Regions from separate parts of the Pseudomonas sp. MM211 genome, predicted to be linked through region 4. Evidence: predicted binding sites of a transcription regulator. Region 4 holds the regulator's gene; each other region holds the start of a gene.
The links. The regulator sigma-54, encoded in region 4, starts transcription at its own class of promoters, with help from an activator protein. The targets are predictions, from matches to a motif close to ANTGGCATNNANNTTGCTNT.

Region 1 (7,882 bases), 1.4 Mb from region 4:
GATCGTCCGGGCCTTCGTCGCAGTGCTCATACCCCGTTGCGTCCTCAGGGACGAGACGGCGAAAAAAGCGCTCGAAGTCACGGCGTACCGCCGGGTCGGCATTCTCGTTGACGGTCAGTGACGCCGACGTGTGCTGCAGCCACAGGTGTAACAGACCTACCCTGTAGCTCGCCAGTTCCGGTAACGCATCCTGCAACTCATCGGTTACGAGGTGAAAGCCTCGTGCCCGTGGACGCAAGCTGATCAGCCGTTGCTGCCACATATCGTCGTCCTCTTTTCAACGGGCGCATTCTAGCGCGCCGTAGAAAAAAACAAAGGGCGCCTGAGCGCCCTTTGCGATTGTTCGACCATCATTTTTCGTGATGAGGTGCTGGAAGGCCGAAACCTTCAGCCCAGGTCGATCAGATCACTTCTTGTTGGTGAACTCGGGATAGGCTTCCATCCCGCACTCGACCAGGTCGACACCTTCGTATTCCTCTTCCTCGGATACCCGCAGGCCAACCGTTACCTTGATGATGCCCCAGACGATCAGGCTGGCAATGAACACCCAGGCGAAGATGCTGGCGATACCCAGCAGCTGTGCGCCAAGGCTGGCGTCGCTATTGGTCAGGCAGACGGCCAGGGTGCCCCAGATACCGGCAGCGCCGTGTACGGAGATGGCACCGACCGGATCGTCGATCTTGATCTTGTCGAAGCCGAGGATAGCGAACACCACCAGCACACCACCGACACCACCGATCAAGGTGGCCTGCAGCGCAGTCGGGGTCAGCGGTTCGGCGGTGATCGACACCAGGCCAGCCAACGCACCGTTGATGGCCATGGTCAGGTCAGCCTTGCCGAACAGGATGCGCGCTACGATCAGCGCAGCGATCAGGCCACCAGCAGCGGCCATGTTGGTGTTGACGAACACCTGAGCGACGGCGTTGGCGTCTTCGATGGTGCTCATCTTCAGCTGCGAGCCACCGTTGAAGCCGAACCAGCCCATCCACAGGATGAACATGCCCAGGGTAGCCAGCGGCAGGTTGGCGCCCGGGATGGCGTTGATCTGGCCATTGGCGCCGTACTTGCCCTTACGCGCACCGAGCAGGATCACACCGGCCAGAGCGGCCGCAGCGCCCGCCATGTGTACGACACTGGAACCGGCGAAATCGAGGAAACCGGCTGCGTCGAGGAAACCGCCGCCCCATTTCCAGAAGCCCTGAACCGGGTAGATGATCGCGGTCATGACCACCGCGAAGGCGATGAACGACCACAGTTTCATGCGCTCGGCCACGGCACCCGACACGATGGACATGCAGGTAGCAGCGAACACGATCTGGAAGAAGAAGTCCGAACGTGCGGCGTAATAGGGGGCGTCTTCGCCACCGGCCAGCACGGACTCGACGCTGTTCTCGTCACCGATCAGAAAGCCGAAGTTCGGCAGGATGCCGCCTTCAGGGCTGGAGTACATGATGTAGTAGCCGATCAGCAGATACATGATGCAGGCGATGGCAAACAGGGCCACGTTCTTGGCGAGAATCTCGGTGGTGTTCTTGGCGCGTACCAGGCCTGCTTCGAGCATGGCGAAGCCCGCCGCCATCCACATCACCAGGGCGCCACAAATCAGGAAGTAGAAGGTATCGAAACCGTACTGCAGTGCAGTCAATGCTGTGTTGTCCATTATTCATTCACCTCTGGCCGTTGCGCTTTTAGCAGCGCTGTTCGGTCGAGGCGCCCGGGTTGGCTCCGGGCGCACTCCGTGTGCTTTGGGCCCGCCGCAAGCAGCGGGCCCCTGATACTTACAGGATGTAGCCACGCTCGTTGTGCTGAGCCAGGTCGAGGCCGACCGACTCTTCTTCTTCAGTGACACGCAGCCCCATCACCACATCGATGACCTTGAGGATCACGAAGGTCACGATGGCGGTGTAGATCACGGTAAAGGCGACGCCTTTGAACTGGATCCACAGCTGCAGGCCGATGTTCTCGACTTCGCCGAAACCGCCCAGGGCAGGTGCTGCGAAGATACCGGTCAGCAGCGCGCCGACGATGCCGCCCACGCCGTGTACGCCGAAGACGTCGAGGGAATCGTCGTAGCCCAGCTTGCGCTTGAGGCTGGTGGCGCAGAAGAAGCAGATCACGCCAGACGACAGACCGATGATCATCGCGCCCATCGGGCCGACGGTGCCGGCAGCAGGGGTGATGGCAACCAGACCTGCGACCACACCGGAGGCGATGCCCAGAGCACTTGGCTTACCGTGTGCGACCCACTCGGCGAACATCCAGCTCAGGGCAGCAGCAGCGGTAGCGATCTGGGTAACCAGCATGGCCATGCCAGCGGTCTGGTCAGCGGCAGCAGCGGAGCCGGCGTTGAAGCCGAACCAGCCGACCCACAGCATCGCAGCACCGATCAGGGTGTAACCCAGGTTGTGCGGCGCCATGGCCACGCTCGGGAAACCCTTGCGCTTGCCGAGCACGATGCACGCCACCAGGCCAGCGATACCGGCGTTGATGTGCACCACGGTGCCGCCAGCGAAGTCCAGCACGCCCCAGTCCCACATCAGTGCACCGTCGCCGCCCCAGACCATGTGCGCGATTGGCGCATAGACCAGGGTGAACCATACGGTCATGAACACCAGCATCGCCGAGAACTTCATGCGCTCGGCAAAGGCACCGACAATCAGTGCAGGGGTGATGATGGCGAAGGTCATCTGGAAGGTGACGAACACGCTTTCCGGGAAGGCCGCGGTCAGCGATTCCTTGGTCAGGTTACCGAGAAACATGTTGCCCAAACCGCCCACGAAGGAGCTGAAGTTGGTCACACCAGCTTCCATCCCGGTGGTGTCGAACGCCAGGCTGTAGCCGTAGGCGAACCACAGGAGGCTCATCAACGCGGTAATGGCAAAGCACTGCATCATCACCGAGAGGACGTTCTTGGAACGCACCATGCCTGCGTAGAACAGCGCCAGACCGGGGATGGTCATGAACAGCACCAAAGCAGTGGCGGTCAGCATCCAGGCGGTGTCACCGGAATTCAGCGTCGCCTCCTGAGCCATGGCCAAGCCTGGGAAAAACAGGGACGAAAGGGCTCCGAGCCCTGCGACTTTTCGCAGAGTCATGATTTAACTCCTGGGACGATTTGGGGGGTGGGGGGCGGAGCTTAGATCGCGTCGGTATCGGTTTCGCCGGTACGGATGCGGATCGCCTGCTCTAGGTTTACAACGAAAATCTTGCCGTCACCGATCTTGCCGGTGTTGGCAGCCTTGGTGATTGCTTCGATGACACGATCCAACTGATCGTCGGCGATGGCCACATCGATCTTCACCTTGGGCAGGAAGTCGACGACATATTCGGCACCGCGGTACAGCTCGGTGTGACCTTTCTGACGACCGAAGCCTTTCACTTCGGTCACGGTGATGCCTTGCACCCCGATTTCCGATAGCGACTCGCGGACGTCGTCCAGCTTGAACGGCTTGATGATGGCAGTGACTAGTTTCATGAAACTCTCTCCCGTGTAAGGTGGACTTGCCCCAGGAATTATTACCCCGCTGCAAGTCTAAGCTCAGTGTCTGGCTTTTGTATGCACCGGTTGCCAAGACAGGCTGATCCGATACCACCAACTGCTCCCGGCGAAACATTCCCCGCCCGCACGATACAACCGAACCGCATCGGTGCATGGGTCAGTAGCGACTAAGCAGAAAGCTTGCCAATAACGGCAAAGCGCCTCGTTGCAGGACGTTACGGGCCTACAAAGGCTTGCCTGGAAGTCTTCCGAGCGGATGTCGCACCAGAACAGCGCCACGCAGCCCCCTCAATCGCACACTATTGGTGCGCCAACGTCAGGCAGCCCTAAAAACACGCCGTGCTACACTGCCGACACTCGTTTTCGGAAGGTTCCCATGCTGCCACCCAAAGCTCTGCTCGACGCCCTCAGCAGCCAGGCCACGCGCCTGCTCAGCGGTGATACCCCCTTGCCACGCAGTGAAATCGAGAGCCAGCTCAAGGCTCTATTGCAGAGCACCCTCAGCAAGCTGGATCTAGTCAGCCGCGAAGAATTCGACAGCCAAATGGTGGTGCTGGCCCGTACCCGTGCACGTCTCGAGGCCCTGGAAGCCAAGGTCGCAGAAATCGAGTCGCGCAGCGCGCCAGCACAGCAAATACCAGTCGAGTAACATACTCGGCAGTAGGGGCGGTTGTCGTTCAACGCGACCGCACAGCAGCGCCGGTAGCACCCAAAGATCAAGGAGTGATCGATGTCATTGGCCGTAGTCCACAGCCGCGCCCAGGTTGGTGTAGACGCCCCCATCGTTACCGTAGAGGCCCATTTGGCCAACGGCCTGCCGTCCCTGGCGCTGGTCGGGTTACCGGAAGCGGCAGTCAAGGAAAGTAAGGATCGTGTGCGCAGCGCCATCCTCAATTGCGCTCTGGATTTTCCGCCTCGTCGTATCACCTTGAATCTGGCACCAGCCGATTTACCAAAGGACGGCGGCCGTTTCGACCTTGCCATTGCCCTGGGCATTCTGGCCGCCAGCAGCCAGGTACCAGCAGACTCCCTGACCCCGCTCGAATGCCTTGGCGAACTGGCGTTATCTGGCGCCATCCGTCCAGTACAAGGCGTGCTGCCTGCAGCTTTGGCGGCTCGAGAAGCTGGGCGCACCCTTGTGGTGCCCAAGGAAAATGCCGAAGAAGCCAGCCTGGCGTCAGGGCTGACGGTGCTGGCGGTCGGTCATCTCTTGGAACTGGTCGCTCACCTGAACGGCCAGACGCCATTGGCCGTTTACCAAGCTCAAGGCCTGCTACGCCACACTCAACCCTATCCGGATCTGGCCGAAGTGCAGGGGCAAATTGCTGCCAAGCGTGCTCTGCTGGTGGCTGCTGCCGGGGTGCACAATCTGCTGCTGAGCGGCCCACCTGGCACGGGCAAAACGCTACTGGCGAGCCGTCTACCCGGCTTGCTGCCGCCCCTTACAGAAGAAGAGGCCCTGCAGGTTGCGGCGATTCGCTCGGTCGCCAGTCACACCCCTTTACAGAGCTGGCCGCAGCGACCATTTAGGCATCCCCATCACAGCGCATCGGGGCCGGCGTTGGTGGGTGGCGGCAGTCGTCCTCAACCCGGAGAAATCACCCTCGCTCACCACGGAGTGCTGTTCTTGGACGAGTTGCCCGAGTTCGACAGGCGCGTCCTCGAGGTGCTCAGAGAGCCACTTGAAAGCGGTCATATCGTTATCGCCCGGGCCCGCGACAAAGTCAGCTTCCCTGCCAGGTTCCAACTCGTCGCCGCCATGAACCCCTGCCCCTGCGGCTTTCTCGGTGACCCCAGCGGCCGCTGCCGCTGCAGCCCGGATCAGATCCAGCGCTATCGCGGCAAGCTGTCCGGCCCGCTGCTCGATCGCATCGACCTGCATATTACCGTTGCCCGAGAAAGCACGGCGCTCGGCATGCCACAGGAAAGCCGCGAAAGCAGTGCAACAGCGGCGGCTCGAGTCGCCGCGGCGCGGGATATCCAGTTACGCCGCCAGGGTGTCGCCAATGCCTTTCTCGACCTACCAGGATTACGTGAGCACTGCGCCCTGAGCGACATCGACCGCCAATGGCTGGAGCACGCTTGCGAACGCCTGACCTTATCACTGCGTTCCGCTCACCGCGTGCTCAAGGTAGCACGCACACTGGCAGATCTGCAGGCGCAAGAGGCGATCAGCCGCCAGCATCTGGCAGAAGCTCTGCAGTACCGCACCAACCTGTGAAGGATGCAGAAATAAGCTGAACAAAACCGCAAGCAAACCTATCGATAGCTGGCACATTCAAGAACCTGACTATCGTGATGGTACAATCGCGGGCCTTCCGCCTTTGGCGGCCATCCGATAGACCGAGTCGTTTCTCCATCCGTCCGCCTGCCTGATCTGGCCTAAGCTCGAACAGGTATACGCGTATCTCATGGACTGACTCCGACCAAGGAGAGCTAGCTCAATGGAGGCACCTCTGTCTTCCCGCTCCACCCTCAACCCGCCGGTTTTCTACGGCTCAACCTTTCTGATCGCCTGCCTGGTGATCTACAGCACCGTGTTCAAGGACAACGCCCAGAGCGTATTCGGTGCCACACAAGCCTGGATCATCGAGAACGCTAGCTGGGTTTACATCCTCGCCGTTGCCCTGATTCTGCTTTTCGTGGTGTTCCTCGCGGTGAGTCGTTATGGCGACATCAAGCTTGGCCCCGATCACAGCGAGCCTGAATACAACAACACCACCTGGTTCTCCATGCTGTTCTGCGCGGGCATGGGTATCGGCCTGATGTTCTTTGGCGTGGCAGAGCCGGTGATGCACTTCATCGATCCGCCGGTGGGCGACCCGCAGACCGTCACCGCGGCGAAGGAAGCGATGAAGCTGACCTTCTTCCACTGGGGCCTGCATGCCTGGGCAATCTACGCCATCGTCGCACTGATCCTCGCCTACTTCGCCTACCGACATAACCTGCCTCTGACCCTACGCTCAGCGCTCTACCCACTGATCGGCGACCGTATCTACGGCCCCATCGGTCATGCGGTAGACATCTTCGCGGTAATCGGCACCGTGCTCGGTGTGGCGACCTCGCTGGGCTACGGTGTACTGCAGATCAATACCGGGCTGAACCACCTCTACGGCCTGCCGACCACCACCACGGTGCAAATCGGCCTGTTGATCTTCACCATGCTGCTGGCGACGATTTCTGTGGTCAGTGGCCTGGACAAGGGCATTCGCCGCCTCTCCGAGCTGAACATGATCCTGGCTGTCGGCCTGCTGCTGATCGTGCTGGTGCTCGGCCCCACCGTATTCATCCTGCAGACCTTCGTGCAGAACACCGGTGGCTACCTGTCGGAGATCGTCAGCAAGACCTTCAACCTCTACGCCTACGAGCCAACCGACTGGATCGGTGGCTGGACGCTGTTCTACTGGGGCTGGTGGCTGTCCTGGTCGCCCTTCGTGGGCCTGTTCATCGCGCGTATTTCCCGCGGTCGCACGATTCGCCAGTTCATCAGCGGCGTACTCGTAGTACCGGCTGGTTTCACGCTGTTGTGGATGACCGTATTCGGCGACACCGCCATTCACATGATTCTGGTCGACGGCGTCACCGACCTTGCCGAAGCGGTGAACAAGGACAGCTCTCTGGCGCTGTTCGCCTTCCTCGAACACTTCCCGATGTCGATGATCCTGTCGCAGATCGCGGTGCTGATGATCGTGGTGTTCTTCGTCACCTCGGCAGACTCCGGTGCCATGGTGGTGGATATGCTCGCCTCCGGCGGCAAGGATCAGACGCCGGTCTGGCAGCGCATTTTCTGGGCGGCGCTGATGGCGGTAGTGGCCGCCTCGCTGCTGCTGGCCGACGGCCTCAAAGCACTACAGACCGCGACCATCGCCAGCGCCCTGCCCTTCGTGGTAGCACTGATGGCGTCGATGTGGGGCCTGCTGCGTGCTCTGCAGCTGGACGCGGCCAAACGTGGCCTACGTGATCAGGTGTCGCTAAGCTCGCGCGGCAGCTCCGGCCCCGGCGGTTGGCAGCGTCGTCTGCGTAGCATGGTCATGCTGCCTCGTCGTTCTCATGTGAATCGCTTCATCAGCGAAACCGTCCTGCCAGCCTGCGAGCAGGTTGCAGATGAACTGCGCAAGCAGGGCCGTGAAGCCAAGGTAGAAAGCGGCGAGGATGGCCGCGTGACGCTATCGGTCAGCCATGGCAGCGAGGCGGACTTCCAATATCAGGTGCGGCCACGCGCGCTGATCCAGCCAAGCTTCGTGATGCGCGACACCCGCGATGACACCAACGAAGAGCGCAAGTATTTCCGCGCCGAAGTCCATCTGGACGAAGGTGGCCAGGATTACGACGTGATGGGCTGGAACCGCGAAGAAGTGATCGGCGATATCCTCGACCAGTACG
Region 2 (7,882 bases), 2.6 Mb from region 4:
GCTGGCGACGAACCTGGTACAGCAGATCCTCGAACTCCGCGCGATCACGCTTGAAGCCGGTGGTGGAGACGTTGGCCAGGTTGTTGGAAATGGTCGTCAGGTTCATGTCCTGAGCGGATAGGCCGGTCTTGGCGACCCAAAGTGCAGGAAGCATGGCGTTTCTCCTCGAGCGCCGGATTCATGGCGCCGCGCGTATGGTTATCAGGTCATTTGCAAGACACGCGCCATGGCGGTGTCATTGTCTTCTGCGGTACGCATCATTTTCACCGACAGCTCGAACTGCCGGGACAGCGCCAGGATCGAGGTCATTTCCTCGACCGCATTGACGTTGCTGGACTCCAGAAAGCCCGAGGTAATCTGCACGGTGGCGTCCATTTCCGGCGGCTGCGGGCCGTTGAAACGGATCATCCCGTCGCTGCCCTTCTGCATCTGCTTGAGATCGGGGTTCACCAGGCGCAAGCGATCGACTTCAGCCAGCACGTTGGGAGCCTCCCCGAGTGCGCGAATGCTGATGGTGCCGTCCTGGCCGATCTCGATCTTCTGCTCAGGCGGCACGGCGATCGGCCCGGCGTTGCCCATTACCGGCATGCCATTGCCGGTACGCAGCATGCCCATGGCATCGACGTTCAGGCTTGCGGTACGCACGTAGGCTTCAGTGCCATCAGGTGCCTGCACGGCCAGCCAGCCCTTGCCACCAATCGCGACATCCAGGTCACGGCCGGTTTCCTGCAGGGAGCCCGGAGTGAAATCGGTGCCTGGCCGCTCGCTCATGGCGAATACGCGCGACGGCTGGGTCTCGCCAAAAATCGGCATCGCGCGGGCTTGCTCGAAATCACGGCGAAAACCGCTCGTGGAGATGTTCGCCAGATTGTTGGCGTGGGCACGCTGGGCCAACGTATTGTTGTGGGCACCAGTCATGGAGACGTACAGCATCTTGTCCATGTTTCCTCCGAGGTGGGGCAACTCGCCCGCGACTCTGACAAGAGCTTAAAAGCAATTCACGTGCCACTCTCAGTAAAAATACGCAAGCACATGATTTTAATGGTTTTATATAAAAAAACAGGCTCCCGAAGGAGCCTGTAATTTGTCGCTTGGCGAATTGTTGCCGCTAACGGCAACGACTCCCTGACGCATGCATCAACGCAGGTTGATGATCGTCTGCGTGATGGCGCTCTCGGTCTCGATGGTTTTGGCGTTGGCCTGGTAGTTACGCTGGGCAACGATCAGGTTGACCAGTTGCTCTGACAACTCGACGTTGGAGTCTTCCAGCGCACCAGACTGCAAAGTACCCAGCGTGCCGCTCTTCGGCGTACCAATGACCGGCTCGCCAGATGCCGACGACTGAACCCAGGCGGTTTTGCCGACCGGTGTAAGCCCCTGCATATTGGCGAAGTTAGCCAGCACTAGCTGCCCTTGAACTTTAGTTTGGCCATTGGTATAGCGAGCGAAAAGAACACCGGTCTCGTCAATTTCCAGGCCCGCCAACTCGCCTGTGCTGTAGCCGTCCTGCACGACCTTGGCAACCGAGAACGTGCTGTTGTACTGCGAAGAACCGCGGAAATCGAACTTCACCGCCGCACTGGCTTCAGAGCCGTTGGCGGCCCAGGTGGTGCCTTCGGCATTGGTGGGTGCCGCCGGAATCCAGCCGTTCATGCTGATGGTGCCGTCGGGGTTCAGCGACAACCCTGCGCTCAGGCCAGTCGCATCGATAGTCTGCAGTTTACCGGCAGCGTCGAAGCTCACGGCAGCCGAAAGCGGCTGAGTGTTGGTCGGATCCAGCGGGTTACGGCCGTCGACCAGAATCTTCATGTCCCAGCTATTGGCACCGGTCTTCACAAAGTACTGGGTAAAGGAGTGAGCATTGCCCTGAGCATCATAAATATTCACCGACGTCGATCGGTTGTAACTGGTCGGATCCGCCGGGTTGAAAGAGGCGTTGGCCGCAGTGGAGCCCGCAGTAGCGCCCGCTGCATTCGCGGCCGCAAGCTCTGCTGGAGTGGCTGCCGCAGTCGCAGCCGCGATCTCAGCAGGAGTCGGGTTGGGGTTACCCGGCAACAGTGAACCATTGAAGGCCGTTTGGTAGGCTCCGTCATAGGCACTCTGCCGCAGCACTGGAACGGTTTCAGTCGAGTTCAGGTTGAACGGCTGAGTAATAGTACCCGTCGCCCGCGGCGCCTGGCTGGACGTTTCCACCCTCAGGTTGCTGATGATGCCGTTCTGAAGGTTGCCGTTGGCGTCTACCCCATAACCCTGCAGGTTATGCCCGAAGTTGTTGACGATGAAGCCTTCGCGGTCGGTACCGAAGTAACCGGCACGGGTATAGCTGATATCACCGTTGTTACTGGTACGGAAGAAACCGCTGCCATTGATGGCCAGATCCAGCGAGTTCTGCGTGTAGTTGATGTTGCCTTGGCTGAACAGCTGCGATACATCGCTGAGCAGCACCCCACTACCGATGGGGTTGGATCCGCTGCTGAGCATCGACGAGGCATACAGGTCGGCGAACTCGGCACGCGACTGCTTGAAGCCAGCGGTACCGGCGTTGGCAATGTTGTTACCCGTCACGTTGAGGTCACTGGTCGCAGCGCGCAGGCCACTAAGACCGATATTGAACGACATGAAAAATCTCCTTGCCGAAAGCCCGGCAGTTACAGCCTGTTAATTACTGACCAATGACCTGCACCTGCGACAGCGGCACATTGCCAATACCCGCAAGATTGAGCATCAATTCGTTGCCACCCAGGGTGACGCTGTCGACGTTGGCCGGCAGCAAGGTGTAGAGCCCCTTGGTTTCATTGCCATAGGTCGCCTGTGCTTCGAACCTGTAAGTGCCCGGCTTCATCACATTGCCGCTGGAGTCCTTGCCGTCCCAGATGAAGCTCACGTTGCCAGCCTGCTGCTCACCCAGATTGATACGACTGACCACCGAACCGGCACTGTCATACACGTTGACGTACACGTTGCTGCTACTGGTTGGCAGCACCGCACTGGCCTTGAAGCTTTCACTGGTATCGACCACCGCCTTGTCCACCGGCACGATCACCTTGCGACCGACCAGCGAAGAAGCCTGCAGGGCCTGGGAGGACTGATAGCCGGACAAAATGGTCTCCATGCTCGAGTTGAGCTTCTCGACCCCTTCCACAGTACTGAATTGCGCCAACTGCGCGATGAACTCGCCGTTGCCCTGAGGCTCTAGTGGGTTCTGGTTATTCAGCTGCGCCACCAGCAGGTTGAGGAACTGATCCTTGCCCAGCTCCTTGTTCTGTGTGGTGGAATCCTGCTTGACCTGATACTTGTCCAGTACCGAACTGGAGCTGACGCCATCAACAGTGCTCATTTCTCACTCCCGGCTCACTGACCCAAGGTCAGAACGCGCTGCATCATCTGTTTGGCGGTATTCATCATTTCCACGTTGGTCTGGAAGGCGCGACTGGCAGAAATCATGTCCGCCATCTCCTCGACCACGTTGACGTTGGGGTAATACACATAGCCGGCTTCGTCGGCGGCCGGGTGGTTAGGCTCGTAGCGTGGCATCAGACTGCTCTGATCCTCGACGATACCAAGCACCTGAACACCAGCACCCGACTGATCCTGATCAGCGAACAGCGAGCCGTTTTCACCGCCCTGCGCCTGCTGAAACACGGTAGCGAACACCGGGTGACGCGCCCGATAGGTCTGATCGATGCTCGATGAGACCGATTCGGCGTTGGCGATGTTGCTGGAAATGGTATTCAGGCGAGTGCTCTGGGCACTCATGCCGGTTCCGGCGATGTTGAAAACGCTGGTAAGTGACATATCGGGCTCCTTTATTCACCACGCAGGGCGCTGACGAGCCCTTTGAATTTACTGTTTAGCAGCGTGAAGCTGGCCTGGAAGGCAACCGAGTTCTCGGCATAATTGGCTTGTTCGAGCTGAGCATCGACGGTGTTCTGATCGATCGAAGGCGCAGTCGGTGTTCGATAGGCCAGCGCCGCATCGCCCATTGGCACGCCTTCTGCTGCGATATGGCGGCTATTCGTGGTTTTCAGCCCCGAATTACCGCTGCCGCCACTCTTGGCTGCCTGCTGGGCCAGCACGGAGGCGAAGTCCAGATCCCTGGCCTTGTAGTTGGGGGTATCGGCGTTAGCCATATTGTTGGCCAACACCTCTGCACGCTGGGCGCGGAAGCCCAATGCCTTCTCATGAATGCCAAGTGCGCTATCGAAGCTGATGCTCATCTCAGGAACCTTTGCCGTGGCGGCGAGCCTGTTTGCGTACAAACCTCACAGCAAAGCACGTGCCAATTTATTTTTTATCTTATAAATCAGCCTGATACGCCAAAAACAAAAGAAACAAGAGATCCAAGCGGCAAAGCTTTTCCGCCGATTGGCAAGGTGGCAGCGGCAATCCGACGGAGATTTGCCGCTTTTCTGACGCGCAAGTGACAGAACACTGTCAGGCGTAATGGGAAAGGCAGAATAGAAAACGGGAGGCCAAGGCCTCCCGTTTTCTATTCGCGAGTCGGATCACTTAGCTTTGTAAATGATCCCGGGGCTGCACTGCACCATCTGGTATTTCTCCGGCAAGCCGTTGAGGGCTTCAGAAGCGCCGAGGAACAGATAGCCGCCTGGCTTGAGCATGGCGTGAATGCGCGTGAGGATGTCCTTCTTCACCTCGGCGGAGAAGTAGATGAGTACGTTGCGGCAGAACACGATGTCGAACTTGCCGAGGCTCGCATAGCTGTCCAGCAAGTTCAGCGGGCGGAACTCGACGCGGCTCTTGATCGCGGGCTTGACCACCCAGCGCCCAGGCCCTTTGGGATCGAAATAACGCTGCAGACGCTCCTGAGCGAGCCCGCGGCCCATGGCCAAGCTATCGTACTCGCCCGATTTACAGTTATTGAGCATGGTCGGTGACAGATCGGTAGCCACGATCTGCACACCAGTCTTGAGCTGGCCGATATTGCTGCGCTCGAACTCATCGATGCTCATCGACAGCGAATACGGCTCCTGCCCCGACGAACAGGCCGCCGACCAGATACGCAGCCGCTGCCCCGGATAGGCCTTGGTGAGCTCGGGCAGCACACGATTTTTGAGCACTTCGAACGGGTAGGCATCACGAAACCACAGGGTTTCATTGGTGGTCATGGCGTCGACTACCTGCTCGCGCAACCCACTGCGTGGCTGAGTCTGCATGCGCTGCACCAACTCACCCAGCGTCTTGATGCCGTTGGTCTCCATCAGCTTGTTCAGCCGACTGGAAACCAGGTACTGCTTATTGCTACCCAGTACGATGCCACAGGCTTTTTCCAGAAAGATCCGGAACTGTTCGAAATCCAAATTACCTGAAGACACTCGCGAAGCCTCGCCCATCTATGAAAGTCGAATACGGCAAGCGCGCCAATGCACGCCTACCGACTTTACCGCCAGCACCCGGCCAAAAACACCAGGCAACTCATACCTTATGCCGAGTGATCGCTCGACTTGATGCGTTCGACCACACGAGAAGCCAAATCATCCGGACGAAATTTCGCCAAGAAATCGTTGGCACCTACTTTTTTCACCATCGCTTGGTTGAATACTCCCGATAGCGAAGTATGCAGGAGAATGTGCAGCTTCTGCATGCGCGGATCCGTGCGAATCGCCGCGGTGAGCGTATAGCCATCCATCTCAGGCATCTCAATGTCGGAGATGATCATCAATAGCTCCTGCTCCGGCGACTTGCCCTCATCCACCATCGCGCGTAGGAAATCCAGTGCCTGACGCCCGTCATTCAATGCCGTTACCTCGACGCCGACCGTCTGCAGACAACGCATCACCTGTTTACGCGCGACCGAAGAGTCATCGACGATCAGCACATGCTGACTGACGGCCTTGGTCTGGGTCTCAACGTCCACCACGCCAACGGAGATAACCTCGGAGGTCGGCGCTACTTCGGCGAGAATTTTCTCTACGTCGATGATTTCGACCAGCTTGTCATCCAGACGCGTTACTGCCGTCAGATAGTGATCGCGCCCTGCCCCCTTGGGCGGCGGGTGAATTTCTTCCCAGTTCATGTTGACGATGCGCTCCACAGAGCGCACCAAGAAACCCTGCACCTTGGTGTTGTACTCGGTGATGATGACGAAGCTGCTCTGCAGATCACCACCCAAAGGCCGCTTGCCTGTCGCCATTGACAGATCAAGAATCGGAATAGTGCCGCCGCGGATGCTCGCCACACCACGAACCACCGGGCTCGACTTGGGCATGATGGTGAGTTTCGGGCATTGCAACACCTCCTTCACCTTGAAGACGTTGATCCCGTACAGCTGTGGGCCATCGAGACGAAACAGCAGCAGTTCTAGGCGATTCTGCCCAACCAGCTGAGTACGCTGGTTGACCGAATCCATCACACCGGCCATGTACGGGCTCCCATGATTCCAGTAACACATCAGATTTAGTTAGCGTAGCAGGCGGCACGCACCTTGCTTCCAACCAGGCATGAATGCACAAACGACAATTATTCGACGCTCGATAACCAAGAGCCTTCGTTGCTTGGCAGTTTTACCTGCTTTACTGGCACTCGGCTATAGCACGCTGACAACTGCCTCAGTCACTCTGCCCGATCAGCTTATCGGCGAGACTCAGCGCTTTCTTGAGCAAGCCGTTGAGGACTATTTGCAGCGCAGCAATATCCAGGCTCGCCACGAGATTCAGATCAACCGCTTGGATCCACGCCTGCGACTACCGTTATGTGATCAATCGCTGACGACGACCCTGGAAACACCAGTTGAGCCAGTAGGCAGAGTGACCATGCGCGTACGTTGCGATGGAGCAGCACCTTGGACGGTATTCGTTCCCGGCCAGGTGCGCCTCTACCGTGAGGTGGTTACCCTGGTGCGGCCAGTCAAACGCGAAGGCGTGCTAAGCGAAGCCGATATAATGCTGGCGGAGCGAGATGTAGGCTTGCTCAACCAGGGCTACATGACCGATGTTGAACAAGCGATCGGCAGAAAAGCCACCCGCGCGATGCTGCCAGACCAGGTATTGGCCCCCATACACATCCGTCAGGCAGAGGTAATCCGGCGCGGCGACCAGGTGGTGATCAGCGCACGCAGCGGCGGCATCAATGTGCGCATGCCCGGCGAGGCGCTTTCAGACGGAGCCGTGGGTAAGCAGATCAGTGTGCGCAACCAGCGCTCGCAGCGGGTGGTTCGCGCCCGAGTGTTAGGCCCGGGGCAGGTTGAAGTCTCCATGTAGGCATGACTTGCATTTATTTCTACAGGCATTGTCGAACGGATTGGCTGACTGGAGAATGAGGGTGTTTTAGACTGTGCAAGCGACGCAATTTTTTTGCCTAAAGTTTTCCTGGGCATAGCCGACAAACTAGGCAAGCGTCCAAACTCTGTCAGAGGTTTTGCATCATGGTCATCGATTTCAACCGACTCAACAGCACCACGCCAGCCAGCACAACACGTGCCGGTAGCGCCCAGGGCGGCAAGAACGAAGCCATCGACAACAAGGCCGGTGGTAACGAAGCCGCCGCCCAGAAAGCGGCTGTCAGCGCCAAGAGCGGTGAATCCGTTCAGCTGAGCAGTGAAGCACAGCAATTACAGAAAACCGTCGACAAGCTGCGCGACCAGCCTGCCGTCGATACCGACCGGGTAGCCAAGCTCAAGCAAGCCATTACTGACGGCACTTACCAGGTCGATAGCCAGCGCGTCGCGAGCAAACTGCTCAATTTCGAGTCCCAGCGCTAGTCTTCGGGCTTGTACTGGGGTGTTGGACGCCTAGAAACCGTTCGCCGTTTTGCTGGCTTGTTGGCCGGCAGACCTTGAACAGTTTCTTCCCCAGAGAGCCCGCTTATGAACGCTACGCCCCTGCTCGACCTATTCAATGAAAGTATCGGCCACGCCGAGCAATTG
Region 3 (7,882 bases), 120 kb from region 4:
CGGTAAAAGGCATAACGAATACACCATCAACCTGAGCGAGTACCAGAGCGGAACACAATGAGACCCACACGGCCACATCGAACTCATGAGCCCTGCTTGATGTTCGAATATGCTGAAATCCCCGCCACATTCCAGCAGCAATCAACGTTATGGCGATAGAAGCTGCCGGAATGCCCCACTCGGCCGCCCACTGCAGCACCATTTGATGTGGGTGAGCCGCAATATGGTTCCACTCCGCAGAAAAATGCATAGGGCCTACACCCAGCCATGGGTTTGCGAAGGTCATCTCTAGCGCTTTTGACCAGAGTACATCACGGGCGGACAATCCACCTCGCAAGCCAGAGGGGAAATCATGCGTAAGTCCTAGAGACCATGGAATCAAAAAAAACATTAACAGATATAAAAGAAAGCCTCCAATCACCGCATACAAGTTTAGTAATAAAAACTTCCGGAAACGATTAAAGAACAATAGAACTATTAAGTTTGCGAGAGCCACAGCAAGCCAAGAACCACGCCCTGCCAAGGCGATCAGAAGCGACCATTGAACTATGCAGACAAAAAAAATAAAACAAGCAACTGAACGCCGACCTTTCTCAGCGCATAAAGCAGCCAAGCACACAAGTAACGGCAACAGAATAATTACAACTTGAGAATAAAACCTAGGATTATCAAACCCTGGATACAAGACATAGGGATTCAGATCGAGCTCGCCACTAACAAACGCCATCAGGTAAAATAATATAAATTGGTACGCCAGTAAAAAGCACAGAATGCTCGCAACAAACAGCACCGCCACCAGCCATCTTTTCTCAGAAAAAAAAGTTCCTCCCGTCAAAACCAAGAAAAACAACCCAACCGCTTTAGACCATTCATAAAACCCATAGATTGGATATTGCGCGAAAATTGATGAAACAGCACCGAGCATAAAAACGAGCATCCAAGGCACGCAAAGCTTTTCGTCTAGGCGCGCCCGACCAAGAACCAAAAATACTGATAACACAACCAGAAGCAACAGCAATTGGAAAATACGCTGTTGCTCAAGCCAGCTATTAGAAAAAAACCAATAAACCACAGCCGTGCTAGAGAAAAAGCAAATTGATACGAGTACTAAAAGAGGAGCAAAAAAATCTTTAAACACATTAACCACCCAAAAAAAAGAGCGACATAAGCCGCTCTCTAAACCTCTTTCTTAAAGAGGCCTCAGCAACAAACTAGATCAAGAGCACTTGCCTGGTTTGTACTTGACATCCAAAGTACTGGTACAGCCCCACACACCATTTGCGGTACGAGTCAGAACAATGTTCTTTGTATTAAAGTTGGTAGCATTACCACCTTTAGTGGCGCAAGTAATCGCAAACGGAGCAGTTGTAGTCAGAGTAACATCGCAGTACGAGGTAGAGGAGGAAATACCAATGTAACCTTGATCGGTGGAGGTCAACGACGGCGTCTTACCTTCATTGATAGCTTGCTCAAAGCCTACTTTACCAGGAGTAACTTCGGCCAGAGCAGCAGCTGCGTTCGAGCGAACGGTATAATCTTGGTAGGCAGGGATTGCAACAGCAGCCAGGATGCCGATGATCGCAACAACGATCATCAGTTCGATCAGGGTAAAACCTTTTTGCATTTGAGCTTTCATGTGTATCTCCAGTGTTAAGGTCAGGCAGACAAGCCTGCCAAACAGAAAGCAGAAGCCATGCCAACTTTCCCGAAACCTAACGTTGTGGGGAGCATAACTAAAGGAATCAAAAGAAGCGCGGATCTAGAGCACATTAAAAGCCCGAGCCCTCTAGCGCTGTTGCGCAGCTTGTGACATTTTTCGTCATATTGCTGCCGGCCGTTTGGCAGCCCACGGCATCTGCGCTATAACGCACCCATTCAAAGACGTGAGGTGCCCATGAGCGAGAACATTCCACTTTCCGGCCTGGCCAAGCAGGTGGTACTGGCTGAGCTGTTGGACGAGAAGGCCGCTCAGCAGGCGCAAGCGCAGGCCAAGCGCAATAAACTGTCGCTGGTCACCTACCTTGCACAGAACAAACTGGTAAAGAGTCGCGCGCTCGCGGAGCTAGCCGCAGATCAGTTTGGCGTAGCTTATTTCGACCTCAGCGCACTGGACAAGGAAAGTCAGCCCAAGGATCTAGTCAGCGAAAAGCTTGTCCGCCAGCATCGAACATTGCCCCTTTGGCGGCGTGGCAACAAGTTGTTCGTAGGTATATCAGACCCGTCAAATCATCAAGCCGTCACGGACATTCAGTTCAGTACTGGCCTTTCCACGGAAGCGCTGCTGGTCGAGGATGACAAGCTGGGCGATGCCATCGATAAGTTCTTCGATACCGCCCATAGCGGCTTGGACGATCTGGGCGATGTAGATCTCGATGGCCTAGAGACCGAGTCGGTCGAAGATGACAAGAAGATCAACGATGGCAGCGGCCAGGATGCTGATGATGCGCCAGTGGTGCGCTTCGTCAATAAAATGCTGCTCGATGCGATCAAAGGCGGCTCATCCGATCTCCACTTCGAACCCTATGAAAAAGCTTACCGCGTGCGTTTTCGTACCGACGGCATTCTGCATGAGACGGCACGCCCGCCGATTCAGTTGGCACCGCGTATATCTGCACGTTTGAAGGTTATGGCTGGCCTGGACATCTCCGAACGGCGCAAGCCGCAGGACGGCCGTATAAAGATGAAAATATCCAAAAGCAAGTCCATCGATTTCCGCGTCAACACTCTGCCCACCCTGTGGGGCGAGAAGATCGTGATGCGGATTCTCGATTCCTCCAGCGCGCAAATGGGGATCGATGCCCTGGGCTACGAGGAAAGCCAGAAAGACCTATATATGGCTGCACTCAAGCAACCACAGGGAATGATTCTGGTAACGGGCCCAACAGGGTCTGGCAAAACGGTCTCTCTCTACACTGGCCTCAACATCCTCAATACCCCGGACGTGAATATTTCCACGGCGGAAGATCCGGTGGAGATCAACCTGGAAGGGATCAATCAGGTCAACGTCAACCCCAAGCAGGGCATGGACTTCACTCAGGCACTGCGTGCGTTCCTGCGCCAAGACCCTGACATCATCATGGTCGGCGAGATTCGCGACTTGGACACGGCCTCCATTGCTATCAAGGCCGCACAGACCGGCCATATGGTGATGTCGACCCTGCACACCAACAGCGCAGCGGAAACCCTGACCCGTTTGCGCAATATGGGCGTGCCCTCCTTCAACATCGCCACCTCGGTAAACCTGATCATTGCCCAGCGCTTGGCGCGTAAGCTCTGCAATAGCTGCAAGAAAGAAATACCGATTCCTGACGAGGCTTTGCTGGAGGAAGGTTTCCCCCAGGACAAGCTTGGAACCTTCAAAATTTACGGCCCGGTTGGCTGTGAAAATTGCAAGAACGGTTACAAAGGTCGTGTCGGTATTTATGAAGTGGTTAAAAACACGCCGAGCCTGCAGAGGATTATCATGGAGGAAGGCAACTCCATCGATATTTCCATACAGATGCGAAAAGACGGCTTCAACGACCTGCGTACTTCAGCGCTGCTGAAGGCCATGCAAGGCGTTACCAGCCTTGAGGAAGTCAACCGCGTGACCAAGGATTAACCATGGCAGCAGCAAAAGCGCCCAAGACCAGCACCTTTATCTGGGAAGGTAAGGATCGTAGGGGCAGCAGCATCAAAGGCGAACTCAACGGGCAAAACCCTGCCTTGGTCAAGGCGCAATTGCGCAAGCAAGGCATCAACCCAACCAAAGTGCGTAAGAAGGGCATCAGCCTTAGCGGTAGCGGTAAGAAGGTCAAACCGCTGGATATTGCTCTGTTCGCAAGACAGATGGCCACCATGATGAAGGCCGGCGTACCGCTGCTTCAGTCGTTCGACATTATCGCCGATGGGGTTGAAAAACCCAGCATGCGTAAGCTGGTAGATGAGCTGAAGCAACATGTTGCTGCGGGTAATAGCTTCGCCGCAGCACTGCGGACAAAACCGGAATATTTCGACGACCTGTTCTGCAATCTCGTCGAGGCAGGTGAACAGTCCGGTGCACTGGAAACATTGCTTGATCGGGTCGCCACGTACAAGGAAAAGACAGAAGCACTCAAGGCAAAAATCAAAAAGGCAATGAACTATCCAATCGCAGTGGTTGTGGTTGCAGTAATTGTCACCTGTATCTTGCTGATTAAAGTGGTGCCTCAATTCCAGGAAGTTTTTGCAGGCTTTGGAGCTGAGCTACCGGCCTTCACACTGTTTGTTATCGGTATATCTGAGGCACTACAGCAGTGGTGGTTCATCGTCCTGATAATTTTTGTAGCTGCTGGGTACGCATTCATGCAGGCCAAACAACGCTCGGAGAAATTTCGAGATGCACTAGATCGCACCGTACTGAAGGCGCCCATCGTAGGCAATATCGTTTACAAGGCTGCAGTCGCACGGTATGCGAGAACACTCTCTACCACCTTCGCAGCCGGTGTACCTCTGGTAGAGGCCTTAGATTCGGTAGCAGGCGCCACGGGTAACGTTGTATTTCGAAACGCCGTCAACAAGATTAAACAGGATGTCACCAGCGGAATGCAGCTGAATTTTTCGATGCGCTCGACTAACGCGTTTCCGGCCATGGCCGTGCAAATGACGGCAATTGGCGAGGAATCTGGCGCTCTCGACAGCATGCTCGACAAGGTGGCCAGTTACTACGAGGCGGAAGTGGATAATGCGGTGGATGGCCTTACGGCACTTATGGAGCCGCTAATCATGTCGGTTCTGGGCGTCCTGGTTGGCGGCCTCATCATCGCTATGTACCTACCAATTTTCCAATTGGGTGGCGTTGTTTAATCCATGCCCGTAATCGACTTCCTGGCCGGCAATACGCCAGCCTTTGTTTTCTGCTCGCTAGCTGTCGGCTTGCTGGTCGGCAGTTTTCTCAACGTCGTTATCCACCGTCTGCCCAAAATGATGCACCGTGACTGGCGCACGCAAGCGCGTGAAGTACTGGAGCTGCCGGCGGAGCCGGAGGGCGAAACCTACAATCTGGTACTCCCCCACTCCAGTTGCCCACACTGCAAGCACGAAATTCGCCCCTGGGAGAATATCCCGGTTATCAGCTATCTCTTTCTGCGTGGCAAGTGCTCGGGCTGCAAGGCGAAAATCAGCCTGCGCTACCCACTGGTCGAGCTAAGCTGCGGACTGCTATCGGCTTACAGCGCCTGGCATTTTGGCTTTAGCTGGCAAGCAGGCGGCATGCTGCTACTGGCCTGGGGGTTGCTGGCCATGAGCCTGATCGATGCGGATCATCAGCTCTTACCCGACGCCTTGGTGCTGCCACTGCTGTGGCTGGGCTTGATCGTCAACCACTTTGGTCTGTTCACCAGCCTTGAAGATGCCCTGTGGGGCGCAGTAGCTGGCTACCTGAGCTTGTGGTCGGTGTTTTGGCTATTCAAGCTGGTTACCGGCAAGGAAGGCATGGGTTACGGCGATTTCAAGTTGCTGGCCATGCTCGGCGCCTGGGGTGGCTGGCAGATTTTGCCGCTGACTATTTTACTGTCTTCGGTGGTCGGCGCAGTGCTGGGTGTAATACTGCTGTGCATGCGCGATGCGAATACCAGCACGCCTATTCCCTTCGGCCCTTACCTGGCCATTGCAGGGTTTATCGCGCTGCTCTGGGGCAAGCAGATCACCGATGGCTATTTGCAGTTTGCAGGGTTCAATTAGCGAAAAGGTCACGGCCGGTACGCTGGCGCCTACTGGTCGATGACGCTTAGGGCTCTGCTGGATATGGCCTTGCAGAGCCAAGGCTTTCACCACAGCCCCCTCACTCCTTTATAATGCCGCCCCTATTGATTGCATGGGCACGCGTACACCATGAAACCCTGGACGCTCGGCCTTACCGGCGGTATCGGCAGTGGCAAGAGCGCCGTTGCCGAGCATTTCGTCGCACTGGGCGTTGATCTGATCGACTCAGACCAGGCAGCACGCTGGGTCGTGGAGCCTGGCCGACCGGCCTTAGCGGCCATTGCCGAACATTTTGGCGAGCAGGTTTTGCAAGCGGACGGCCAGCTGAATCGCTCGGCACTACGCGAGCGAGTTTTTGCAGATCCCGCACAGCGCCGCTGGCTGGAAAATCTACTGCACCCGCTGATCGCTCAGGAGGTGGCACTATTCCTGAGTACCGCCAAATTGCCCTATGCGATCCTGGTGTCGCCGCTGCTGATCGAGTCCGGCCAATACAAGCTGACACAGCGCGTGCTGGTGGTCGATGTGCCCAAGCAACTGCAGATCGAGCGCACCATGCGCCGCGATCAGTTGTCGGCTGAACAGGTGCAGGCCATTCTGGCCGTTCAGGCGACACGCGAGGAACGCCTGCGCCACGCCAATGACGTACTGAGCAACGACCGTGACATGGCGTGGATAAGAAGCGAAGTCGAACGCCTGCATGCCTTTTATCTGACCTTGAATGGAGGCCAACCATGAGCACCCCTACCCTCGTCGCCTGTCCGACCTGCGCCGCCCCAGTGGAATGGGGCCCGCAAAGCCCGAGCCGACCCTTTTGCTCCGAGCGCTGCAAACTGATCGATCTTGGCGCCTGGGCTTCGGAAGAACATGCCATTCCCGGAAATGAGCTGGAAGATGATCTTTTTTCCGATGACCTGCCGCCACGCCAGCATTGATTGAATTACCGCTCACCGGCTCACCTGACAGAACGGCACACGTAACGGAGCCTCAATGAGCCCACTGCAAGCCCTGATCGCCGCCGTGCCGCAACGCGGAGAAGTGCGCTGGATCGGCGTGCGCCCGCAATCGCGTGGTGAGATGCTCGCACTCGAGGCCGTGGAAGCACGCCGCGAAGCAGGGCTGACCGGCGATCACGCTCGCCCAGGACCGCGCAATGCACGACAGGTCACGCTGATTCAGTGGGAGCACCTGGCCGTTGTCAGCGCACTGCTGGGCCGCGATCCCCAGCAAGCGATAAGGCCAGAGGATCTCAGGCGCAATATCGCCATCAGCGGTATCAACCTGTTCAGCCTCAAGGGTCGGCGCTTTCGTATTGGCCAGGCAATTCTGGAAACCACCGGCTGGTGCCAACCCTGTGCACGCCTGGAGGAGCGCCTGGGCCTCGGGACTTTCCAGGCCGTGCGCGGCCATGGCGGCATCACCGCACGTGTACTGCACGGCGGGATTATCCGCCTGAGCGACTCGCTTGAGGTCGAGCCTCTGGAACAATTCGAATAGCGGCAACCAGCCTTATATCGCGATCCGCGCTCAGTGGCGCCCTGCTAGACTGAGCGCATTATGCGAGGCGTGCATGCCCGGCCGATTGAACCTTGGCGATCAACGTCGAGTCGATGAATACCTGAGTGGCTCTCAGCATCGTACCGTGCGTCAGCTTTACCCGGCCGGCCGAGCCACACTCCTGAGTCGCCTGGCGCTTTGAGCCTTGCTCGCCCGGACTCAACACCGTTTTTTTAGCCTTGTGAGAAGTATCGATGACCCATCGAATCGTAATCGTTGGCGGCGGAGCCGGCGGCCTGGAACTCGCTACGCGCCTGGGAAGAACCCTGGGCAAGCGCGGTAAAGCCCATATCACCCTTGCCGACGCCAACCTGACGCACATCTGGAAACCGCTGCTGCATGAGGTAGCCGCCGGCTCGCTGAACTCCACGGAGAACGAGCTCAACTATGTTGCTCAGGCGAAATGGAACCACTTCGAGTTCCAGATCGGCCGCATGAGTGGACTGGATCGCGAACGCAAAACCATCCAGCTTGCCGCAACGCTGGATGAGGACAACCGCGAACTGGTACCCGCACGCGAACTCGCTTACGACTCCCTGGTGATCGCGGTAGGCAGTACCACCAATGACTTCGGCACCGAAGGGGCGGCCAACCACTGCATCTT
Region 4 (7,882 bases):
GGCAGGCGTTGGGCCTGCCGCAGGAACACTGGGGCATATTGCTACAAGGGCACCTTACATCAGCCGTTTGCGTTCGCTCGAAGGCGCTATACCGAGCGATTCACGGTACTTGGCGACTGTGCGGCGCGCCACTTGAATGCCCTGTGCTTCCAGTAAACCAGCGATCTTGCTATCGCTCAATGGCTTTTTCGCATTTTCCGCAGCGACCAGTTTTTTGATGATCGCGCGAATCGCGGTGGAGGAACATTCGCCGCCTTCGGAGGTGCTGACGTGGCTGGAGAAGAAGTATTTCAGCTCGTAAATGCCACGCGGTGTATGCATGTATTTCTGGGTGGTGACTCGTGAGATGGTCGACTCGTGCATGCCTACTGCTTCCGCGATGTCATGCAGCACCAGCGGCTTCATGGCTTCGTCGCCGTAGTCGAGGAAGCCGCGCTGGTGCTCGACGATCTGCGTCGCGACCTTCATCAGGGTCTCGTTGCGGCTCTGCAGGCTCTTGATGAACCAGCGCGCTTCCTGCAACTGATTGCGCATGAAGGTGTTGTCGGCGCTGGAGTCGGCACGTTTCACGAAGCCTGCGTACTGTGCGTTGACGCGCAGGCGCGGCATGGCTTCCTGGTTGAGCTCTACCAGCCAGCGATCGTTGTGCTTGCGCACGATCACGTCAGGCACCACGTACTCGGGCTCGCTTGATTCGATCTGCGAGCCAGGGCGCGGGTTGAGGCTTTGAATCAGCTCGATGACCGGGCGCAGCTCGTCTTCCTTGAGCTTCATGCGGCGCATCAACTGGCTGTAGTCGCGGCTGCCGAGCAGGTCGAGATAATCGCCAGTGAGGCGCAGGGCCTCGCTCAACCAGGGCGTGTTGGCCGGCAGCTGGCGCAGTTGCAGTAGCAGGCATTCACGCAGGTCACGGGCGGCGATGCCGGACGGTTCGAACTGCTGGATGCGGTGCAGCACGGCTTCGACTTCATCGAGCTCGACATCGAGTTCTGGGTCGAAGGCGTCGGTGATTTCTTCGAGGGTTTCTTCGAGGTAGCCCTGACCGTTGATGCAGTCGATCAGGGTGACGGCGATCAGGCGATCCTTGTCGGACATCGGTGCCAGATTGAGCTGCCAGAGCATGTGGCTCTGCAGGCTTTCGCCAGCGGAGGTGCGAGTGGTGAAGTCCCATTCGTCATCATCATTGCTCGGCAGGCTGCTGGCGCTGGTCTGGTAGACGTCTTCCCAAGCGGTGTCGACCGGCAGCTCGCTGGGGATACGCTCGCCCCAATCGCCTTCTTCAAGGTTATCGACGGTCTGGGTGTTTTCCTGGAAAGTCGGCTCCTGAAATTTCTCTTCCTGGGCGGCCGCGGTGGGTGCACTTTCCGCGCCGTCGGCCATGGGATCCGAATTGTCGAAGTCGTCGCCTTCTTCCTGACGCTCGAGCATCGGGTTTGACTCCAGTGCCTCCTGGATCTCCTGTTGCAGATCCAGAGTCGACAGTTGGAGCAGGCGAATGGCTTGTTGCAGCTGCGGTGTCATCGTCAGCTGCTGGCCCATTTTCAGGACTAGCGATGGTTTCATTGCAGACCTTATCTGGCGTCTGTGCGCGATCCACGACAGGGCGCCAAAGCGCCACTAGGAAGCAAATTATATGCCTGAACCCGAGTGTTTTGCCTAGAGCCCGTTACCATTTCATTACGACCATGTCGTGGGGTAACAGGCTCTCAGGGGTACTCATCGGCGGGAAATCCGTTACAGGCGGAATTCGTGGCCCAGGTAAACTTCCTTAACCACCTGGTTGGCCAGGATCGCAGCGGAGTCACCCTCGGCGATCAGTTGGCCGTCGCTGACGATATAGGCGGTTTCGCAGATATCCAGGGTTTCGCGCACGTTGTGGTCGGTGATCAGCACGCCAATGCCTTTGGCCTTGAGGTGGTGAATGATTTGCTTGATGTCACCGACCGAGATCGGGTCGACGCCGGCGAAGGGCTCATCGAGAAGGATGAATTTCGGCGAAGTGGCGAGGGCGCGGGCGATCTCCACGCGGCGACGCTCACCACCCGAGAGGCTCATGCCCAGGTTGTCGCGGATGTGCGTTATGTGGAATTCCTGCAACAGACCTTCCAGCTCCTGCAGACGCTGCGCGCGGTTGAGATCCTTGCGTGTTTCCAGGATCGCCATGATGTTGTCGGAGACACTCAGCTTGCGAAAGATCGAGGCTTCCTGAGGCAGGTAGCCGATCCCGGCGCGAGCACGGCCATGCATGGGCTGGTGGCTGACGTCGAGATCGTCGATCAGTACGCGACCCTGATCGGCCTGAACCAAGCCGACGATCATGTAGAAACAGGTGGTCTTGCCGGCGCCGTTGGGGCCGAGCAGGCCAACAATCTGGCCGCTTTCGATGCTCAGGCTGACGTCACGAACGACCTGGCGGCCTTTATAGCTTTTGGCCAAGTGCTGGGCTTTCAAAATCGCCATCGTTATTGGCCCTGCTCGGCGGCGGGTTTCTTCTGCGGCTGGATCACCATGTCGATACGCGGGCGCGGGGTCGACACGTTGCTGCCCGTGGCGCGGCCAGCATTGACGATCTGGCGCTGGGTGTCATAGACGATCTTCTCGCCTTCGAAGGTGTTGCCTTCCTGAACCACCTTGGCCTGGTCGATCAGTACGATGCGCTCATTGGCCGCGAAGTACTGGATGGTCAAGCCGTAAGCCTTGACGATTTGCTTGTCGATCGAGGGTTTCTGCTCGTAATAGGCTGGTTTGCCCACCGAGGTGAACACATCGACTTCACCCTGTGCATTCTGGGTGATGGTGACGGTGTCGCCAGTGATTTTTAGAGTGCCCTGAGTGATGACGACATCGCCGCGGTACACCGCCACGCCTTGCTTGTCGTCCAGCTCAGCACTGTCGGCCTGCACGCGGATCGGTTGATCGCGGTCGCTCGGCAGAGCCCAGGCGCTTGCGCTTCCGAGCGTGGCGCCGAGGCTGAGAAGTAGGGGGAGGGTTTTAACGAACCTCATGCTGGCCTCTTACGTTGGACTGCAGGAGCATCCTGCCGTCATTCAAGTACGCTTTCATTCCTTGTGCCGTGGTCACCCCGTTGGCCGCGTCGATTCTAACGGCTTGCTGGGTCTGCGCATATTCCTTCTGTGGGAATACGGTCAGGCGGCTGGTGGTAAGTATAGTGGCGCGGCCCTTTTCGTCTGTGCGTTCAACGCGAACCTGGTCGATCAACTCGACCTCTTCGCCATCGGGACCTACTTCACCGCGGGCGCTGCGTACCTTCCAGGGGAGTTCGGTGCCGCGGAACAGGTTCATGCGCGGTTCGGTGAGCAGGGTGATGTCGGTGCTTTGCACGTGCTCGAGGCGGTCGCTGGTCATGTCGCTCTGCACCTTGCCATCGGGCAGGTACTGCACGCTGCGAGCATTTACGGCGTAGAAGTCGATGGGATTTTCCGGGCCGCTCTGCTGTGGGGCGCTGGAGAAACTGTCCGGGTTGATGTTCCAGTACCCGGCTGCCACCAGCAGCAGGGCGCCGAAGGTCAGCAGGACGGGTGTGATGAATTTGCGCAACATCAGTAAACCCCTAAAGGTAGGCGGCTTGGGCGGCTTCGAGAGTGCCCTGGCCACGCATGATCAGTTCGCAGAATTCGCGTGCCGCACCTTCGCCGCCGCGCGCTTGTGTGACGCCGTGGGCATGCTCGCGCACAAATTCGTTGCCGCTGGCTACCGCCATACCCAGGCCGACACGGCGGATTACCGGCAGATCCGGCAAGTCGTCACCCAGGTAGGCCACCTGCTCGTAACTGAGGCCCAGCTCGGCGAGCAGTTCGTCGAGCACGTCGAGTTTGTCTTCACGGCCCTGGTACAAGTGCTGGATACCCAGGTTCTGTGCACGGCGCTCGACTACGGGAGTCTTGCGGCCGCTGATGATGGCCGTGCGTACGCCAGAGTTGATCAGCATCTTGATGCCCTGGCCATCCAGGGTATTGAAGGTCTTGAACTCGCTGCCATCAACGAGAAAGTACAGCTTGCCGTCGGTGAGTACGCCGTCGACATCGAAAATCGCCAGTTTGATGGCGTGAGTGCGCTGCAGCAGGTCGTTCATCACATCACTCCCGCGCGCAGCAGATCGCCAAGGTTGAAGGCGCCTACAGGACGACCACTGGTATCGATCACCACCAGCGCGCTGATCTTGTTGTCTTCCATTATTTTCAGGGCTTCGGCGGCAAGCATATCAGCACGAGCGGTTTTGCCGTTGGGCGTCATGACGTCGTCGATGCACGCATCACGCACATCAATACCTTTATCCAGGGCGCGGCGCAGGTCACCGTCGGTGAAGACCCCGGCCAGGCGGCCGTCGTCTTCCAGTACGGCGGTCATGCCCAGGCCTTTCTGGGTCATCTCAAGCAGGGCTTCGCGCAGGCTGGTGCCACGATTGACCTTGGGCAGGCTGTCGCCAGCGTGCATGACGTTCTCGACTTTGAGCAGCAGGCGACGACCCAGGGCGCCACCGGGATGGGAGAAGGCGAAGTCTTCGGCAGTGAAACCGCGGGCTTCCAGCAGCGCGATGGCCAAGGCGTCGCCCAGTACCAGGGAGGCGGTGGTGGAGGAGGTCGGCGCCAAGTTGAGTGGGCACGCTTCCTTGGCTACGCGGGTGTCGAGGTTGACTTCGGCAGCCTTCGAGAGCGGCGACTCGGGGTTGCCGGTCATGCTGATCAGGGTGATGCCGAGGCGCTTGATCAGCGGCAGCAAGGTCACGATTTCGGCCGTGGAGCCTGAGTTGGACAGGGCCAGGACGACGTCGTCACGGGTGATCATGCCCATGTCGCCATGGCTGGCTTCAGCAGGGTGCACGAAGAAAGCGGTAGTGCCGGTGCTGGCCAGGGTCGCGGCAATCTTGTTGCCGATATGCCCGGATTTTCCCATCCCGACCACCACCACACGGCCCTTGCTGGCGAGAATCAGCTCGCACGCCTTGACGAAGTCAGCGTCAATACGGGGCAGCAGCTCTTGTACCGCCTCGATCTCTAGACGGATGGTGCGCTGTGCGGAATCAATCAGGTCGCGGGTCTGGTTCATGCTCTGCTTGGGCTGCTGTACGAAAAAGACAGGGATTATAGCGGGAAAGACTCCGCGACTCATCATCCATGGCGTGGCTGCGAAATGGCAAAGCTGTCACAAGCCTGAACGTCGTGGGTTCTCAGCTTTGGTGGGCTATTGGGCAAATGCTATAGTCCGCAACCATTTTGGGGCCCGTGTGGCTGATCATCGTGTCCTTATTCCGATGCGGGGCGTCAGATTAGGAAGGCAGTACGTAATGGAGTTCCGATGAGCGCCGAAAATCAGTATGCGGTCGAGCTTAAAAACGTAAGTTTTCAGCGCGGCGAGCGTCACATCTTCAAGAACGTCGACATATGCATCCCGCGGGGCAAGGTTACTGGGATCATGGGGCCCTCTGGCTGCGGTAAAACCACGCTGTTACGGCTGATCGCGGCCGAGCTGCGGCCCAGTAGCGGCCAAATCCACGTCAATGGCCTGAATCTGCCTGATCTGTCGCGCAGTGAGCTGTTCGACATGCGCAAGCAAATGGGCGTGCTGTTCCAGAGTGGTGCGCTGTTTACCGATCTGGATGTGTTCGAGAATGTGGCATTTCCTCTGCGTGTACACACTCGACTGCCCGAAGAAATGATTCGTGACATTGTTCTGATGAAGCTGCAGGCGGTTGGCTTGCGTGGCGCCATCGAGTTGATGCCCGATGAGCTCTCCGGCGGTATGAAGCGGCGCGTTGCGTTAGCTCGGGCAATTGCTCTGGATCCACAGATACTGATGTATGACGAGCCGTTCGTGGGGCAGGATCCAATTGCCATGGGCGTGCTGGTGCGCCTGATCCGTTTGCTCAACGATGCGTTGGGCATCACCAGTATCGTGGTGTCCCACGATCTGGCGGAGACAGCGAGCATCGCCGATTACATTTATATAGTCGGCGACAGCCAAGTGCTGGGGCAGGGAACACCCGCCGAGCTGCGCGACTCTGAGAATCCGCGGGTACGGCAGTTCATGCAGGGAACGCCGGACGGGCCGGTTCCCTTCCATTTTCAAGCGCCGAGTTACCACGACGATCTACTGGGGAGGCGCTGATGCGCAGGACATCTTCACTCGAGCGCGTGCGCCTGTTCGGGCGTGCGGGCATCGACGTGGTTGCCACGCTGGGGCGTTCGACGATCTTTCTGCTACGCGCGCTGTTCGGGCGGGGTACGTCAGGTAATTCGCTGCAGTTGTTGATCAAGCAGCTGTATTCGGTGGGCGTGCTTTCGCTGGCGATTATTGTGGTTTCCGGCTTGTTTATCGGCATGGTGCTGTCGCTGCAGGGGTTCAGCATTCTCGCCAAATACGGTTCCGAGCAGGCGGTCGGGCAGATGGTCGCCCTGACGCTGCTACGTGAACTGGGGCCAGTGGTCACTGCGCTGCTGTTCGCCGGCCGCGCGGGTTCCGCGCTGACGGCTGAGATCGGCAATATGAAGTCCACCGAGCAGCTGTCGAGCCTGGCAATGATCGGTGTCGATCCGCTCAAGCACATCGTCGCACCGCGGCTGTGGGCCGGCTTCATCTCCATGCCGCTGCTGACGATGATTTTCAGCGTGGTTGGTATCTGGGGTGGCGCGATGGTCGCCGTCGACTGGCTGGGCGTTTACGAGGGCTCATTCTGGGCCAATATGCAAAACAGTGTTTCGTTCCGCGAAGACGTGCTCAACGGGATAATCAAAAGCCTGGTGTTCGCCTTCGTCGTCACCTGGATCGCGGTGTTCCAGGGTTACGACTGCGAACCGACCTCGGAAGGTATCAGCCGCGCGACCACCCGAACGGTGGTGTACGCCTCGCTGGCCGTATTGGGGCTGGACTTCATTCTGACCGCTTTGATGTTTGGAGATTTCTGATGCAAAACCGCTCGATGGAAATCGGTGTCGGCCTGTTCCTTCTGGCTGGCTTGCTGGCCTTGTTGTTGCTGGCTCTGCGTGTCAGTGGCCTGGCGCCAGGCAATGCCGTTGACACTTACAAGGTCTACGCACACTTCGAAAATATCGCCGGCCTTACCATGCGCGCCAAGGTGACCATGGCAGGTGTGAGCATCGGCCGTGTCACTGCGATCGATCTGGATCGTGACAGCTACACCGGGCGCGTAACGATGGAACTCGACGGCAGTGTCGACAATCTTCCGTTGGACTCTACCGCGTCGATTCTCACTGCAGGCTTGCTCGGTGAAAAGTACGTGGGGATCAGTGTCGGTGGCGACGAGGAGTTGCTGGCCGATGGCGGAACCATTCATGACACCCAGTCTTCTCTGGTGCTTGAGGATCTGATTGGCAAATTTCTGCTCAATTCGGTCAACAGAGATCAGGACAGCCAATGAGGTACCCGATGATGATCAAGACCATGCGTAACAGCGTTGTCGCTTTGCTGGCCGCGCTACCCTTGCTGGCAGTGGCTGCGCCTGCTGCCCATGAAGTGGTGCAGGAAACCACGCAGACCCTCTTGGCCGACCTCAAGGCCAACAAGGAGCAGTACCGCAGCAATCCTGATGCCTTCTACAACTCGCTCAACGAGATTCTCGGCCCGGTCGTGGATGTCGATGGCGTTGCCCGCAGTGTCATGACGGTGCGCTATTCGCGTGAAGCCACGCCCGAGCAGATGACCCGCTTCCAGGAGAACTTCAAGCGCAGCCTGATGCAGTTCTATGGCAACGCGTTGCTCGAGTACAACAATCAGGACATCCGTGTGCTGCCGGCCACTGGCAAGCAGGATCCACAGCGTACCTCGGTCAACATGGAAATCCGCGATGGTAAGGGCACGGTCTATCCGCTGTCGTACACCATGGTTGCCATGGACGGAACCTGGA

Region 1: the regulator sigma-54 is predicted to act here: its motif matches at 3,668-3,687, upstream of glnK (P-II family nitrogen regulator).
Region 2: the regulator sigma-54 is predicted to act here: its motif matches at 4,265-4,284, upstream of flgB (flagellar basal body rod protein FlgB).
Region 3: the regulator sigma-54 is predicted to act here: its motif matches at 1,682-1,701, upstream of K5Q02_RS00720 (pilin).

The regions. Positions count from the first base shown of each region.
Region 1 is NZ_CP081942.1:1,479,113-1,486,994, reverse strand. Features, by position in the region: gene K5Q02_RS06630 (secondary thiamine-phosphate synthase enzyme YjbQ) at 1-262, opposite strand, end outside; gene K5Q02_RS06625 (ammonium transporter) at 407-1,660, opposite strand; gene K5Q02_RS06620 (ammonium transporter) at 1,779-3,095, opposite strand; gene glnK (P-II family nitrogen regulator) at 3,137-3,475, opposite strand; gene K5Q02_RS06610 (accessory factor UbiK family protein) at 3,876-4,148, shown strand; gene K5Q02_RS06605 (YifB family Mg chelatase-like AAA ATPase) at 4,230-5,720, shown strand; gene K5Q02_RS06600 (BCCT family transporter) at 5,944-7,882, shown strand, end outside.
Region 2 is NZ_CP081942.1:2,707,447-2,715,328, reverse strand. Features, by position in the region: gene flgG (flagellar basal-body rod protein FlgG) at 1-154, opposite strand, end outside; gene K5Q02_RS12455 (flagellar basal body rod protein FlgF) at 202-942, opposite strand; gene K5Q02_RS12450 (flagellar hook protein FlgE) at 1,138-2,619, opposite strand; gene flgD (flagellar hook assembly protein FlgD) at 2,663-3,337, opposite strand; gene flgC (flagellar basal body rod protein FlgC) at 3,352-3,795, opposite strand; gene flgB (flagellar basal body rod protein FlgB) at 3,807-4,217, opposite strand; gene cheR (protein-glutamate O-methyltransferase CheR) at 4,506-5,333, opposite strand; gene K5Q02_RS12425 (chemotaxis protein CheV) at 5,441-6,379, opposite strand; gene flgA (flagellar basal body P-ring formation chaperone FlgA) at 6,459-7,217, shown strand; gene flgM (flagellar biosynthesis anti-sigma factor FlgM) at 7,382-7,717, shown strand; gene K5Q02_RS12410 (flagella synthesis protein FlgN) at 7,823-7,882, shown strand, end outside.
Region 3 is NZ_CP081942.1:165,261-173,142, forward strand. Features, by position in the region: gene K5Q02_RS00715 (O-antigen ligase family protein) at 1-1,138, opposite strand, end outside; gene K5Q02_RS00720 (pilin) at 1,217-1,636, opposite strand; gene pilB (type IV-A pilus assembly ATPase PilB) at 1,895-3,601, shown strand; gene K5Q02_RS00730 (type II secretion system F family protein) at 3,604-4,824, shown strand; gene K5Q02_RS00735 (prepilin peptidase) at 4,828-5,700, shown strand; gene coaE (dephospho-CoA kinase) at 5,851-6,459, shown strand; gene yacG (DNA gyrase inhibitor YacG) at 6,456-6,656, shown strand; gene K5Q02_RS00750 (MOSC domain-containing protein) at 6,712-7,218, shown strand; gene K5Q02_RS00755 (NAD(P)/FAD-dependent oxidoreductase) at 7,473-7,882, shown strand, end outside.
Region 4 is NZ_CP081942.1:42,179-50,060, reverse strand. Features, by position in the region: gene K5Q02_RS00240 (RNA polymerase factor sigma-54) at 55-1,563, opposite strand; gene lptB (LPS export ABC transporter ATP-binding protein) at 1,735-2,460, opposite strand; gene lptA (lipopolysaccharide transport periplasmic protein LptA) at 2,463-3,005, opposite strand; gene lptC (LPS export ABC transporter periplasmic protein LptC) at 2,992-3,561, opposite strand; gene K5Q02_RS00220 (KdsC family phosphatase) at 3,572-4,093, opposite strand; gene K5Q02_RS00215 (KpsF/GutQ family sugar-phosphate isomerase) at 4,093-5,067, opposite strand; gene K5Q02_RS00210 (ATP-binding cassette domain-containing protein) at 5,317-6,126, shown strand; gene mlaE (lipid asymmetry maintenance ABC transporter permease subunit MlaE) at 6,126-6,923, shown strand; gene mlaD (outer membrane lipid asymmetry maintenance protein MlaD) at 6,923-7,396, shown strand; gene K5Q02_RS00195 (MlaC/ttg2D family ABC transporter substrate-binding protein) at 7,408-7,882, shown strand, end outside.